2 regions of the Dorea acetigenes genome follow, and region 1 is predicted to be linked to the other one. Evidence: predicted binding sites of a transcription regulator. Region 1 holds the regulator's gene; the other holds the start of a gene.

Region 1 (6,093 bases):
GCATCTATTCTGCGGCTCTTCAATGTTTCTACATCTATCCGTGTCAGTCTGGACATTTCTTTCAGATGTGGGGTAAATACAAATTGCCCGGCAGATATTCCTTCCAGATACTGCGGATGTCCTGCTAAAATATTCAGTCCATCCGCATCAACAACGCAAGGTACCTGAACATTCTTTACAACCATCTCCAAAATCTTTTCCGAGCACTCATTGACGCCGATTCCCGAACCAATACACACAACATCTGCCCACGTCAGAAGCCCTCGTACTTCCTCTTCATCATAAGAATCATATGCCGTAATAATTGCTTCTGGCAAAAGCTGCTGCAGAATCATTCTGTTCTCTTCCACCGTATAAATCTGAACCAGCCCGGCACCTGTCCGATAAGCGGACAATGCATTCAAGTACGCAGCTCCGGCCATTCCCTTACTCCCTGCAATAATCAGCACTTTTCCATAAGTTCCTTTATGAGAATCCGGTTTTCGTTCCGGCAAGAGTTCTGAAAACAGTGAAGGCTCATAAGAAAACACAGTCTCTGCATCCTCTTCCATTTTCTCTGTGCAAATTCCAATATCGGCAATAAACACTCTTCCTGCATACTCACATCCGGGATAAAAGATAAGACCAAGTTTCCTTTTCTGGAAAGTAACCGTCAGATCCGCGCGAACAGCCGTTCCCATCACACATCCTGTATCTGCTGATATGCCAGAAGGAATATCTACAGCCACTCTCACAGCTTTAGAGCGGTTCAAAGATTCTATAATCTCGAAATATTTCCCTTCAATCGGTCTGCTGAGGCCTACACCAAATATTGCATCTACTATTACACTATATTCTTTCTCTTCATAAGTGTTGCTTATTCTTCCGCCAACTTTCTGAAATAACTGCATCTGCCTCCTGGTTTCCTCCGTACAGCTAACTTCCTTTCCGATAAAGACAAGCTCCACATCCAACTTCTTCTCCTTCAGCATCCGTGCAATGGCGAATCCGTCTCCGCCGTTATTTCCCGATCCGCATATCACGCATATTTTCGACAAGTCAATGCCTTCCGCCTCCATAATCTGTACACAACTTTCCGCCGCTCTTTCCATAAGTTCCAGCGATGGAATTCCCAACACATCAATGGTGTATCTGTCCGCCGCCTTCATCTGCCCTGCATCTGGAAAATATATCATTCTTCCACCTTCTTCGACTATTTTATGACAATGTCCGTTATACAAAACAACGTGTAAAAAAAGCCCGTTATACAGGCCTTCCATACACGCCGCAATGTCTTTTTACTTACTTTCTTTATGTTCTTCATGATACCGGCTGATATTATAAGACAGCCGCATCAGACTTTCTGATAAATGCACATTTTCAACAATCACATTTTCAGGAAGATTCAAATCAATGTGAGCAAAATTCCAAATTGCCCGAACACCATTATTCACCAGGTTATTCGCCACTTCAACTGCCTTTGTCTTGGGAATCGTCAGCACACCGATCTCTATATCATTCTCTCTGACAAACTGTTCCAATTCATCCATCATCCGAACCGGAACACCGCGGATTGATACATCTGCCAAAGTCGGATTAACATCAAAAATCCCCTTCAGAATGAAGCCTCGTTTCTCAAAATCTGCATAATTCGCTAACGCCTGTCCAAGATTACCTGCCCCGATAATAATAATATTATGATGCTGCTCCAACCCGAGTATCTTACCAATCTCCGTATACAAATATTTCACATTATATCCATATCCCTGCTGGCCAAATCCGCCAAAGTTATTCAGATCCTGTCTGATCTGAGATGCCGTAACTTTCATTCTCTTGCTCAAATCATTGGAGGAAATACGCTCCACTCCATTTTCCAACAGTTCTCCAAGATAACGATAATATCTGGGGAGTCTTCGTATCACTGCCTGAGAGATCTCTCTTTCTTCCACTAGTCTCACCTTCCCGATTACATTCTAGAGATATTATATAGAATTGTTTAATTAATGTCAAACTTTTGATAAAAATCTTTCTACTTTAGTTGTAATTTCTTTTGTTTTTTGTATAATGAAGTGGAAGAATTTACGGAGGTTATACTATGATTTTAGCTTGCCATGACATTAAAAAAGCATTTGGAGAAGAAGTTATTGTCGAACATGGCTCTTTTCATATAGAAGAACACGAAAAAGCCGCCCTGGTAGGATTAAATGGTGCAGGGAAATCCACAATCCTCAAAATGATTGTGGGGGAACTTTCCCTGGACGCCGGGACTGTTACCCTTGCCAAGGGCAAAACTCTGGGATATCTCTCCCAGCATCAGGAAGTCACAAACGGACATACCATATACGAAGAAGTAAAGACTGCAAAAGCAAATATTATTAAAATGGAAAAACAAATCCGAAGCATTGAGTTGGAATTGAAAACTCTGGCCGGTCAGGAACTGGAAAACCGCCTTGCCGCCTACCACCGTCTGACAGACCGCTTTGAACGTGAAAACGGATATGCATACGAAAGTGAGATTACAGGTGTTTTAAAAGGACTTGGCTTTCACGAATCAGAATTTAATAAATCCGTCGATACACTTTCCGGAGGTCAGAAAACACGGGTAGCGCTGGGAAAGCTGCTTCTCACAAAACCCGATGTTCTGCTTCTGGATGAACCCACCAACCACCTGGACTTAAACTCTATTGCATGGCTGGAAAATTATTTGCTTAACTATCCAGGAGCAGTTTTGATTGTATCTCATGACCGTTATTTTCTGAACAGAGTCGTCACAAAAGTTATTGAAATCGAGTCTGGAAGGCTTATGACATTCCTCGGCAACTATACTGCTTACGCCGAAAAAAAAGAACAGATCCGGAATGCAAAATTAAAAGAATATTTAAACCAACAGCAGGAAATCAAACACCAGGAAGCTGTCATCGAAAAATTACGTTCCTTCAACCGGGAAAAATCCATTAAACGAGCAGAAAGCCGGGAAAAAATGCTGAATAAAATAACGCCTGTGGAAAAACCTGCCGAAATTCACAGTGAGATTCATCTGACTTTAGAGCCCTCCTGCACCAGCGGAAACGATGTTCTGACTGTAGAACATTTAAGCAAAGCATTTTCCTCGCAAACCCTGTTTTCCGACATAAACTTTGACATCAAACGCGGCGAACATGTTGCGATTATCGGCGATAACGGAACAGGTAAAACAACGCTTCTTAAGATTTTAAACGAAGTCCTTCCCGCGGATACAGGAACCTTTACGCTGGGAACCAATGTCAAGATAGGATATTACGATCAGGAACATCATGTACTTCACATGGAGAAGACTATTTTTGAAGAAATATCAGATGCCTATCCCACTCTCACCAATACCAGAATCCGCAACATTCTGGCCGCCTTTTTATTCACCGGCGACGATGTATTCAAACAGATCTCTGATTTAAGCGGCGGAGAGCGTGGACGTGTCTCTCTGGCAAAACTAATGCTGTCAGAAGCAAATTTCCTGATTCTGGACGAGCCGACCAACCATCTGGATATTACCTCCAAAGAAATTCTGGAAAAAGCGTTGAACAATTATACCGGAACAGTACTCTTTGTATCCCATGACAGGTATTTTATTAATCAAACAGCTACCAGAATCTTGGAACTTATAAATCATAAGTTTGTAAATTATATCGGAAATTACGATTATTATTTAGAAAAGAAAGAAACCCTGACCGCTGCTTACGCCGGTGTTCCTAATGCAGAGATTTCCATTTCTGCAAAAGAAACGGTATCCGATTCTAAACTCAGCTGGCAGGAGCAGAAAGAAGCGCAGGCTAAAGAACGAAAGCGCTTAAACGATTTGAAAAAAACAGAAAACCATATCAGCGAACTGGAAGAACGGGATGCTGAGATTGACGAGCTTATGACCCGGGAAGAAATTTATACCAATTCTGTAAAATGCCAGGAGCTTTCAAAAGAAAAATCCCAAATTGCTCTGGAACTGGAAACACTCTATGAACGCTGGGAATCTTTGGCTGAATAATTAAGAAGAAACAGGGAGCAAAAACACGTACTTTCGCTCCCTGTTTCCTTTTATTTACTCACCATAACTTAAGAAGAATCTTGTCAAAATAACTGCCGTTTCCGCACGGCTGGTACTTCCTTGCGGGTCAAGCCTCGTACCGCTATCCTTTCCCGTAATGATCCCTCTGGCAACTGCCCATGACATTGCATCCTGTGCAAAAGAACTTACACTTTCTCCATCAACAAAATTACCGAAATCCGATCTTGCACTTACATCCAGCTCTGCTGTAATCGCAAGACGGTACATCATTGTAGCCATCTGTTCCCTGGTAATGTAGTCGCTCGGTCCAAAATATCCGGTATCTGAATAACCTGTAATTATATTAAGTCCATATGCTGCAAGAACAGCCCGGGTATACCATGTCCCATCCGGTACATCCGGAAAAATCTCATCATACGGAATATCCGGTTCGCCGACGGTTCTCCAGATAATCATTGCAAACTGAGCGCGCGCCAGTGGCTCATATGGGGCAAAATGCTCAGTGTCTTTTCCCATCATCAGCCCGGTTTCATACATAACATAGGCTTCCAGCGCAAACCATTCATTTTCATCTACATCGACATACGGAAAATCATAGAGTGATTCTTCCTCACTAAGCTCAATAACTTCTCCGCCTACCGCATTTACTGCTTCTTCCGTCATTTCTGCTGCGGAAACCGGCAGTACCATCATGCTGCATACCAATACAAGAGCCACAGCCCTCACTATTTTCTTTTTCACAATAATCCCCCTTTAAGTATGAAATTATATCATTACAACCTCTCTGCAATTGCTTTGATAAACGCTTCACTGTTAAGCACTGTCGGATTCTCAATCGTTGTAATCAGCGCCAGATCTTTTGTCATTTTACCATCTTCAATTGTTTCAATTGTTGCTTTCTCAAGCTTATCAGCAAATGCCATCAGTTCTTCATTGCCATCCAGCTCTCCACGTTTTCTAAGCGCTCCTGTCCATGCAAAAATGGTTGCCACTGAGTTAGTTGATGTCTCTTCCCCCTTCAGATGCTTGTAATAATGACGCTGTACGGTTCCGTGCGCCGCCTCATACTCATAATATCCGTCCGGCGATACCAGAACAGAGGTCATCATTGCCAGTGAACCGAAAGCAGAGGATACCATATCACTCATCACGTCTCCGTCGTAATTCTTACATGCCCAGATATAACCGCCCTCGGACTTCATAACGCGGGCAACTGCATCATCAATCAAAGTATAAAAATAAGTAATTCCGGCATGCTCAAACTTCTCTTTATATTCTGCATCAAAGATTTCCTGGAAAATATCTTTGAATGTATGGTCATATTTTTTAGAAATTGTATCTTTCGTTGCAAACCAAAGATCCTGTTTGGTATCCAGGGCATAATTAAAGCAGCTTCTTGCAAAGCTTTCAATAGAACGGTTGATATTATGCATTCCCTGCACAATCCCGACTCCATCAAAATTATGTACCAGCTCTCTTGTCTCTGAGCCATCCTCAGCAGTATAAACCAGCTCCACCTTTCCTGCTCCCGGAATTTTCATTTCCGATCCCTTATATACATCACCATAGGCATGTCTTGCAATAGTGATAGGCTTCTTCCAATTTTTTACGCACGGTTCAATTCCCTTTACCACAATCGGGGCGCGGAACACAGTTCCATCAAGAATCGCACGGATCGTGCCATTCGGACTCTTCCACATCTCCTTCAGGTCATATTCTGTCATACGTGCGGCATTTGGTGTGATTGTCGCGCATTTTACCGCCACCTTATACTTTTTCGTTGCATTGGCAGAATCTACCGTCACCTGATCATCCGTTGCATTCCTGTTCTCCAGACCCAAATCATAATACTCTGTATTCAACTCAATAAATGGCTCCAGAAGATTTTCTTTAATCATCTTCCAAAGGATTCTTGTCATCTCGTCTCCATCCATCTCTACGATTGGTGTCGTCATTTTAATTTTTGCCATCGCTTACACTCCTTTTTGTTTTATTTACACTACTCTTCTATATGAAGATTTTCCATAACCCTCATAATATGTTCATTCGCAAGCCGCTCTGCCAGATCTGCATCTTTG
Region 2 (6,093 bases), on a different contig from region 1:
AAGCATATGGGAGTGCCGATTCAGAAATTAATCTGTGCGTCGAATGAAAATAAAGTGCTTTTTGATTTCTTTGAGACAGGAACTTATGATAAGAACCGCGAATTTGTGCTTACTACTTCCCCATCTATGGATATTCTGATATCCAGTAATCTGGAGCGTTTGATTTATCTTATTTCCGGCTGCGACGCCGGGAAGACGGCAGAGCTGATGCAGGCGCTGAAGACGGATGGAACATATGAGATTACAGAAGATATGAGAGAAAGACTTGCGGATTTTGCGGCGGGTTATGCGACAGAAGCGCAGACAGCACAGGCAATCCATGATACGTACCATAAGACAGGGTATGTAATGGATACCCATACGGCGGTGGCATCCTATGTCTGTGAGGAATACCGCAGAACGAGCGGCGATGAGACAAAGTGTGTGATTGCATCTACGGCAAGTCCGTACAAGTTCGTAAAGAGTGTTATGACGGCTGTTGATGAGAAATATGCGGATGCAGGTGAATTTGATCTGCTGCCTGAACTGCAGCGTGTGTCCGGGACAGAGATGCCGAATGCAGTGAGAGAAATCCTTCACGCAGAAGTTCTGCATACTTTGGAATGCGATGTGGATAAAATGGAAGAAACGGTAAAAGGTATTCTGAAGATAAAATAAGGGAGGATGTCTATGGAAACGGGAAGTTTATTTGCCTTTATAGGGATTGGAGCAGGGGTTTATTGCCTTTCTTCTTTTATTATGATGGTGACGAAGCATAAGATTGACAGTACCATTATTATGCCGAAGGGGGCAGAGTATAAGCAATGCAAAGACATTGACGGATATGTGAAGGAGATGTCGATGCCGCTTCTTCTTTTGACGATTGTTCTTTTACTCTCCGGTGTGTGTGAGGTGATAAATGCTTATTATATGCCGCTTGGAATTCTTATTTTTATTATGAATCTGATTGTGATTGTGACGCTCCTTCTGTACGCATATGTGGCCAGGAAGATTAATCGGAAGCACTATGGGATTTGAGGAGCGCTGTAATGAATGAAAGGAAAGCAGCCGTGGAGATGGGCGCAGAAGAGGCAAAAGCGCTTTGGGAGCAGGCGGTGAAGGCAAGAGAACAGTCCTATAGCCCTTATTCCGGATATCAGGTGGGAGCTGCGCTATTATGTGACGACGGTCAGGTCTTTGGCGGATGTAATATAGAAAACAGCGCTTTTGGACCGACCAACTGTGCAGAACGTACCGCTTTTTTTACGGCCGTGGCGGCAGGATGCAGGAATTTTGCGGCGATTGCTATTGCCGGAGGCAGGAAGAGATTAGAGAAGTGTTATCCCTGCGGCGTGTGCCGTCAAGTGATGGCGGAATTTTGTGACCCGGAACGGTTCTTAATTATATGTGGAGAAGACAGGGAGTGCCTGGAAATATTTCGTTTAAGTGAATTACTGCCGAAAGGTTTCAAAATGCAGGATTAGGTTTTTAATCCTGCATTTTTATGTGCCGGGAAGCTGGTTAAAAAATTGTTAAAGTATTGACTTTTGACAGGAAAAATGAGATAATAAACCAAATTCGGATTTTAAGGAGGAATAAGCATGTCAACAAAAGCGAATTATCCAATCAGCGAAATTGGAAAAGGCAAACCAGGATTTTCAAAAACTCGTTCCATTATTGAAGCGGCGTTTTATGGAAACAATGTTGTTAAGGTAGAAACTTTAAAAGAGGCATATAACCTGGCAAAGAATTCTCCGGGTACGATTGTAACAGATATGCCTGTATATAGAGGAGAAGAATTTGGACTGGATGCTGATGCGAAGGTTCTGTTATTTAATGACGGTGCTATCACAGGACGTTATGCTACGGCACGCCGTATTGCAGGAGAGCCGGGAGTAGACTGCGACGCTCTTGACAAGGTTGCGATGGATGCTGTTTATAAGTCACGCTGGAAAAAGATGTACCACGCAACAGTATTTGCAGGACTTGATCCGGAATTTATGGTTAAGTGCCATCTGTTAATTCCGGAAGGTGAAGAAAATATTATGTATAACTGGATGCTGAATTTCCAGTATATGTCTGATGAATATGTAAAGATGTATAAGGAATCTCAGCCGGTTGGAGATGGAAAAGAGGCAGATATCTATATCTTCTCTGATCCGCAGTGGATTCCGGAAGAAGCTCCGGGAGTAAGCTTTGACTGCTTAAGTGATCCGGCAAAGAAGACTCTTTGCTATTTCAATACAGAAACGAACTGTGCATGCATCCTTGGTATGAGATACTTCGGAGAGCACAAAAAGGGAACTCTTACTATGGTATGGGCAATTGCTAACCGTAACGGATATGCTTCCTGCCATGGCGGACAGAAAGAGTACTTACTGCCAGACGGAACAAAATATGTTGCATCTGTATACGGACTTTCCGGTTCCGGTAAATCTACTCTTACACATGCAAAACATGGCGGAAAATATGAGATTAAAGTGCTTCATGACGATGCATTTATCATTAATACGGATACTTGTGCATCTATTGCAATTGAGCCTACTTATTTCGATAAGACGGCTGATTATCCGACAGGATGCCCGGACAATCAGTATCTGCTGACAGCTCAGAACTGCTCTGCTACACTGGATGAGGACGGCAAGGTTCAGTTAGTAACAGAGGATATCAGAAATGGTAACGGACGTGCTATCAAGTCTAAATTATGGTCTCCGAACCGTGTAGATAAGATTGACGCTCCTGTAAATGCTATCTTCTGGATTATGAAAGATCCTACCATTCCGCCGGTAGTTAAACTGAAAGGAGCTGCACTTGCATCTGTTATGGGAGCGACACTTGCTACCAAGCGTTCTTCCGCAGAGAGACTTGCTCCTGGTGTAGACCCGAACAAACTGGTTGTTGTTCCTTATGCAAATCCATTCAGAACCTATCCTCTGGCAAATGACTATGAGAAGTTCAAAAAGCTGGTTGAAGAGAAGAATGTAGACTGCTATATCGTTAATACAGGTGATTTCATGGGCAAGAAGGTTCAGCCAAAGGATACGCTTGGCGTTCTGGAAGCAATTGTTGAGAAGAGAGCAGATTTCCATCAGTGGGGACCGTTCTCTGATATCGAGATCATGGATTGGGAAGGATTTGTTCCGGATATGAACGATGCAGAATATACTTCTCAGTTAAAGGCTCGTATGCAGGATCGTGTAAATGAAGTAGAAGCATTCGCTGTAGAAAAAGGCGGATATGACAAACTTCCGGACGAGGCTGTAGAAGCGCTGAAGAAGCTGGTTGCAGAATTAGATTAGTTTTATATAAAATTCTGGAGAAATGTGCCATTCTTAAGAATGGCACATTTTTGTTGAAAAACGTGGCATAATAGGGTATAATAAGTTTTAGAAAACCTGAGATGTACGACAACTCCTGTAATTTTGAACCTACAAAACTTTAAACGGGACTCCTATATCTCTGTAATATGTCAGGCCTCCGAGTTACGCAGGGGAAGACAGAAAAGCAGATGCGGACACCCACCTGGCTACGGCTAGGAGTCAAAATACAGGAACCGGCATTTTCGGGTATCAACAAAAGATAAAGGGCAGCCTGAGATGGCTGCCTTTGTTTTACCTATATGCAGGAGGGCTTATGATTGCATTTTATTTATCGCCAGTATACATTCTGGTAAATATCTATATTATCCGGTGGATGATAAGATGGATGGGAACATGCAGCCATCTTTTTCAAAAAATATGGACACAGGTATCGGTGGTGGTTCTGTATACATTTTTTGCCAGTGCGATACTGGTGGGATTTTTACTGCCGGAAGGGAAAGCGCGGCGTATTATGAAATTAATCGGCAACTATTGGCTCGGCGTCATGCTGTACGTGGTTTTAACGGTAGTGGTTGTGGATTTGGGAAGGATTCTTTTGCGCCATTGCAAATGGGTGAATCAGGGAATTCTGCGTGCTGAGAGGACATTTGTTGTTACCGGGGCAATTTGTATTGTGATTATTATGGCAGTCAGTATCTGGGGTGTGGTTCATGCAGGGAGGATACATACGACAAAATATGAAGTAACGGTAGATAAGGATGCAGGTAAGGTAGAAAATTTACATATCGTTTTGGCGGCGGATCTGCATCTGGGCTATAACGTGGGATGCTATCAGATGAAGAAGATGGTAGATAAGATCAATAGACAGGAACCGGATTTGGTGGTGATTGCCGGAGATATTTTTGATAATGAATATGAGGCTCTCGACAATCCGGACAGACTGGCGTCTATTTTAAGAGGAATTAAAAGTAAATACGGGGTGTACGCCTGCTACGGCAATCATGACATACAGGAAAAAATACTGGCAGGATTCACATTTGGAAATAAGAATGAGAAAAAAGTCAGCGACGTAAGAATGGATGAATTTCTGGAAGATGCCAATATCCGGCTTTTACAGGATGAATATGTGTTGATTGATGACAGCTTTTATTTATATGGACGTCCGGATGCCAAAAAGCCGGGAAGAGGGATTGACATAAGGAAGACTCCGAAGGAGATTATGGAAAAGCTGGACAGCAGAAAGCCGGTAATTGTGCTGGATCACGAGCCAAGCGAATTGAAAGAATTGTCTGAAGCGGGAGTGGATATAGATCTGTGCGGACATACTCATGATGGACAGATGTTCCCGGGAAATCTGGTGACGAAGCTGTTCTGGGAGAATTCCTGCGGTTATCTGAAGAAGGGGGAGATGCACAATATTGTGACGTCAGGGATAGGATTGTTCGGACCGAATATGAGAGTGGGAACGAAGGCGGAAATTTGCTCCGTCAAGGTTCATTTCGGTTCTATTTAACAGAACAATACATAGATTAGAGACAAAGACGGACAAGAGGTGTTTGGGTGAAAAACGGGGAAGTATATGGAAGTTATCTTGTGACGATTCTTGTTGTTGCTATTTTGAGTGTGGGGCTGATGCATATGCTCCAAGGAGGAGAAGAAAGCCGGGATTCTATTGTGGGAAATGAAAAGACGGACAGCGGCAGAACGGATGGAAGTTCCGGGGAGAATGGGAATCCGGACGGGACAGCCGGGGGAAATGCAGGGACACAGACATCTGTAAATCCTACGGTCAGAGTGGTCTTGATGTCTACCGGATATCAGGAGATTGTGCATCCGGAAGTACGGATAGCTGCATCGTCCGGGCTTCATATTACATACGGCGGACAGACGGAAGAGTGGCAGGCCGGGGAGGTGCTGACAGTCCGGCCGGATGACGCCAGGTTTGCCGCCGGAAATATCCGGGTTACAGCAGCAGGGCAGGGCGATGAGATTCAGGTGTACCAGATAGAGCGGGGGTACGGAAATCCCTGTTATGCAGGGACGTTGGAGCTTCGGACAACGGCAGAAGGTATTGTGATGATTAATGAGCTTCCTCTGGAAGATTATCTTTGCAAGGTGGTTCCCAGCGAGATGCCGGCTTCTTATGAGATGGAGGCACTGAAGGCGCAGGCAGTTTGTGCCAGAAGTTATGCATACCGTCAGGCAGCTTCTTATGGTTATCCGGAGTATGAGGCCCATATGAATGACAGTACGGATTATCAGGTCTACAATAACAGCCAGCCTCAGGATACCGCAGCAGCGGCGGTCAGGGAGACGGCAGGACAGGTATTGCTGTATCAGGGACAGATTGCAGTTACTTATTACTATTCTACTTCCTGTGGAAGGACAACCGATATGGAAGCGTGGGGAGATGCGGTAAATGAAAGTAATGCCTACCTGCAGAGCGTGGCAGTCTGCGGAGATGAGGGGGACTATGAAAAAGAGCTGCCGTGGTATCACTGGACGGCGCAGGTTCCGGTAACTACACTGTCCAACCTCGTGGGTCTGAACACAGGGGTGGATGTAGGAACCCTTACTTCTGTAGAAGTAACCCGGCGGGGAGCCGGAGATGTGGCGCTTCAGATTGTGGCATCCGGGGATAAGGGAAGTGTAACGGTAGATACAGAAAATAAAATCCGCAGAGCGCTTGGCGGCAGCGGATATACGATTGTAAAAAACGATGGGACGGCAGTGGGCAGTACAGAACTTCTTCCCAGCGCCTTTTTTACAATTGAGAAGAGCGGGGAGATGTTTG

Evidence for each region. Region 1 encodes Rex, which represses fermentation and respiration genes when NADH is low (regulators of the CRP and FNR family bind a similar motif). Its sites were predicted from a motif close to ATTGTTAANTANTTAACAAT; they were not measured.
Region 2: the regulator Rex is predicted to act here: its motif matches at 1,508-1,527, upstream of OCV99_RS10610 (phosphoenolpyruvate carboxykinase (ATP)).

Annotation. Positions count from the first base shown of each region.
Region 1 is NZ_JAOQJU010000002.1:143,607-149,699, forward strand. Features, by position in the region: gene OCV99_RS03105 (NAD(P)H-hydrate dehydratase) at 1-1,175, opposite strand, end outside; gene OCV99_RS03110 (redox-sensing transcriptional repressor Rex) at 1,278-1,928, opposite strand; gene abc-f (ribosomal protection-like ABC-F family protein) at 2,075-3,994, shown strand; gene OCV99_RS03120 (S-layer homology domain-containing protein) at 4,049-4,756, opposite strand; gene OCV99_RS03125 (NADP-dependent isocitrate dehydrogenase) at 4,789-5,985, opposite strand; gene OCV99_RS03130 (GntR family transcriptional regulator) at 6,015-6,093, opposite strand, start outside.
Region 2 is NZ_JAOQJU010000012.1:35,889-41,981, reverse strand. Features, by position in the region: gene thrC (threonine synthase) at 1-657, shown strand, start outside; gene OCV99_RS10620 (hypothetical protein) at 670-1,017, shown strand; gene cdd (cytidine deaminase) at 1,029-1,463, shown strand; gene OCV99_RS10610 (phosphoenolpyruvate carboxykinase (ATP)) at 1,581-3,278, shown strand; RNA gene ssrS (6S RNA) at 3,369-3,552, shown strand; gene OCV99_RS10600 (metallophosphoesterase) at 3,613-4,812, shown strand; gene OCV99_RS10595 (SpoIID/LytB domain-containing protein) at 4,860-6,093, shown strand, end outside.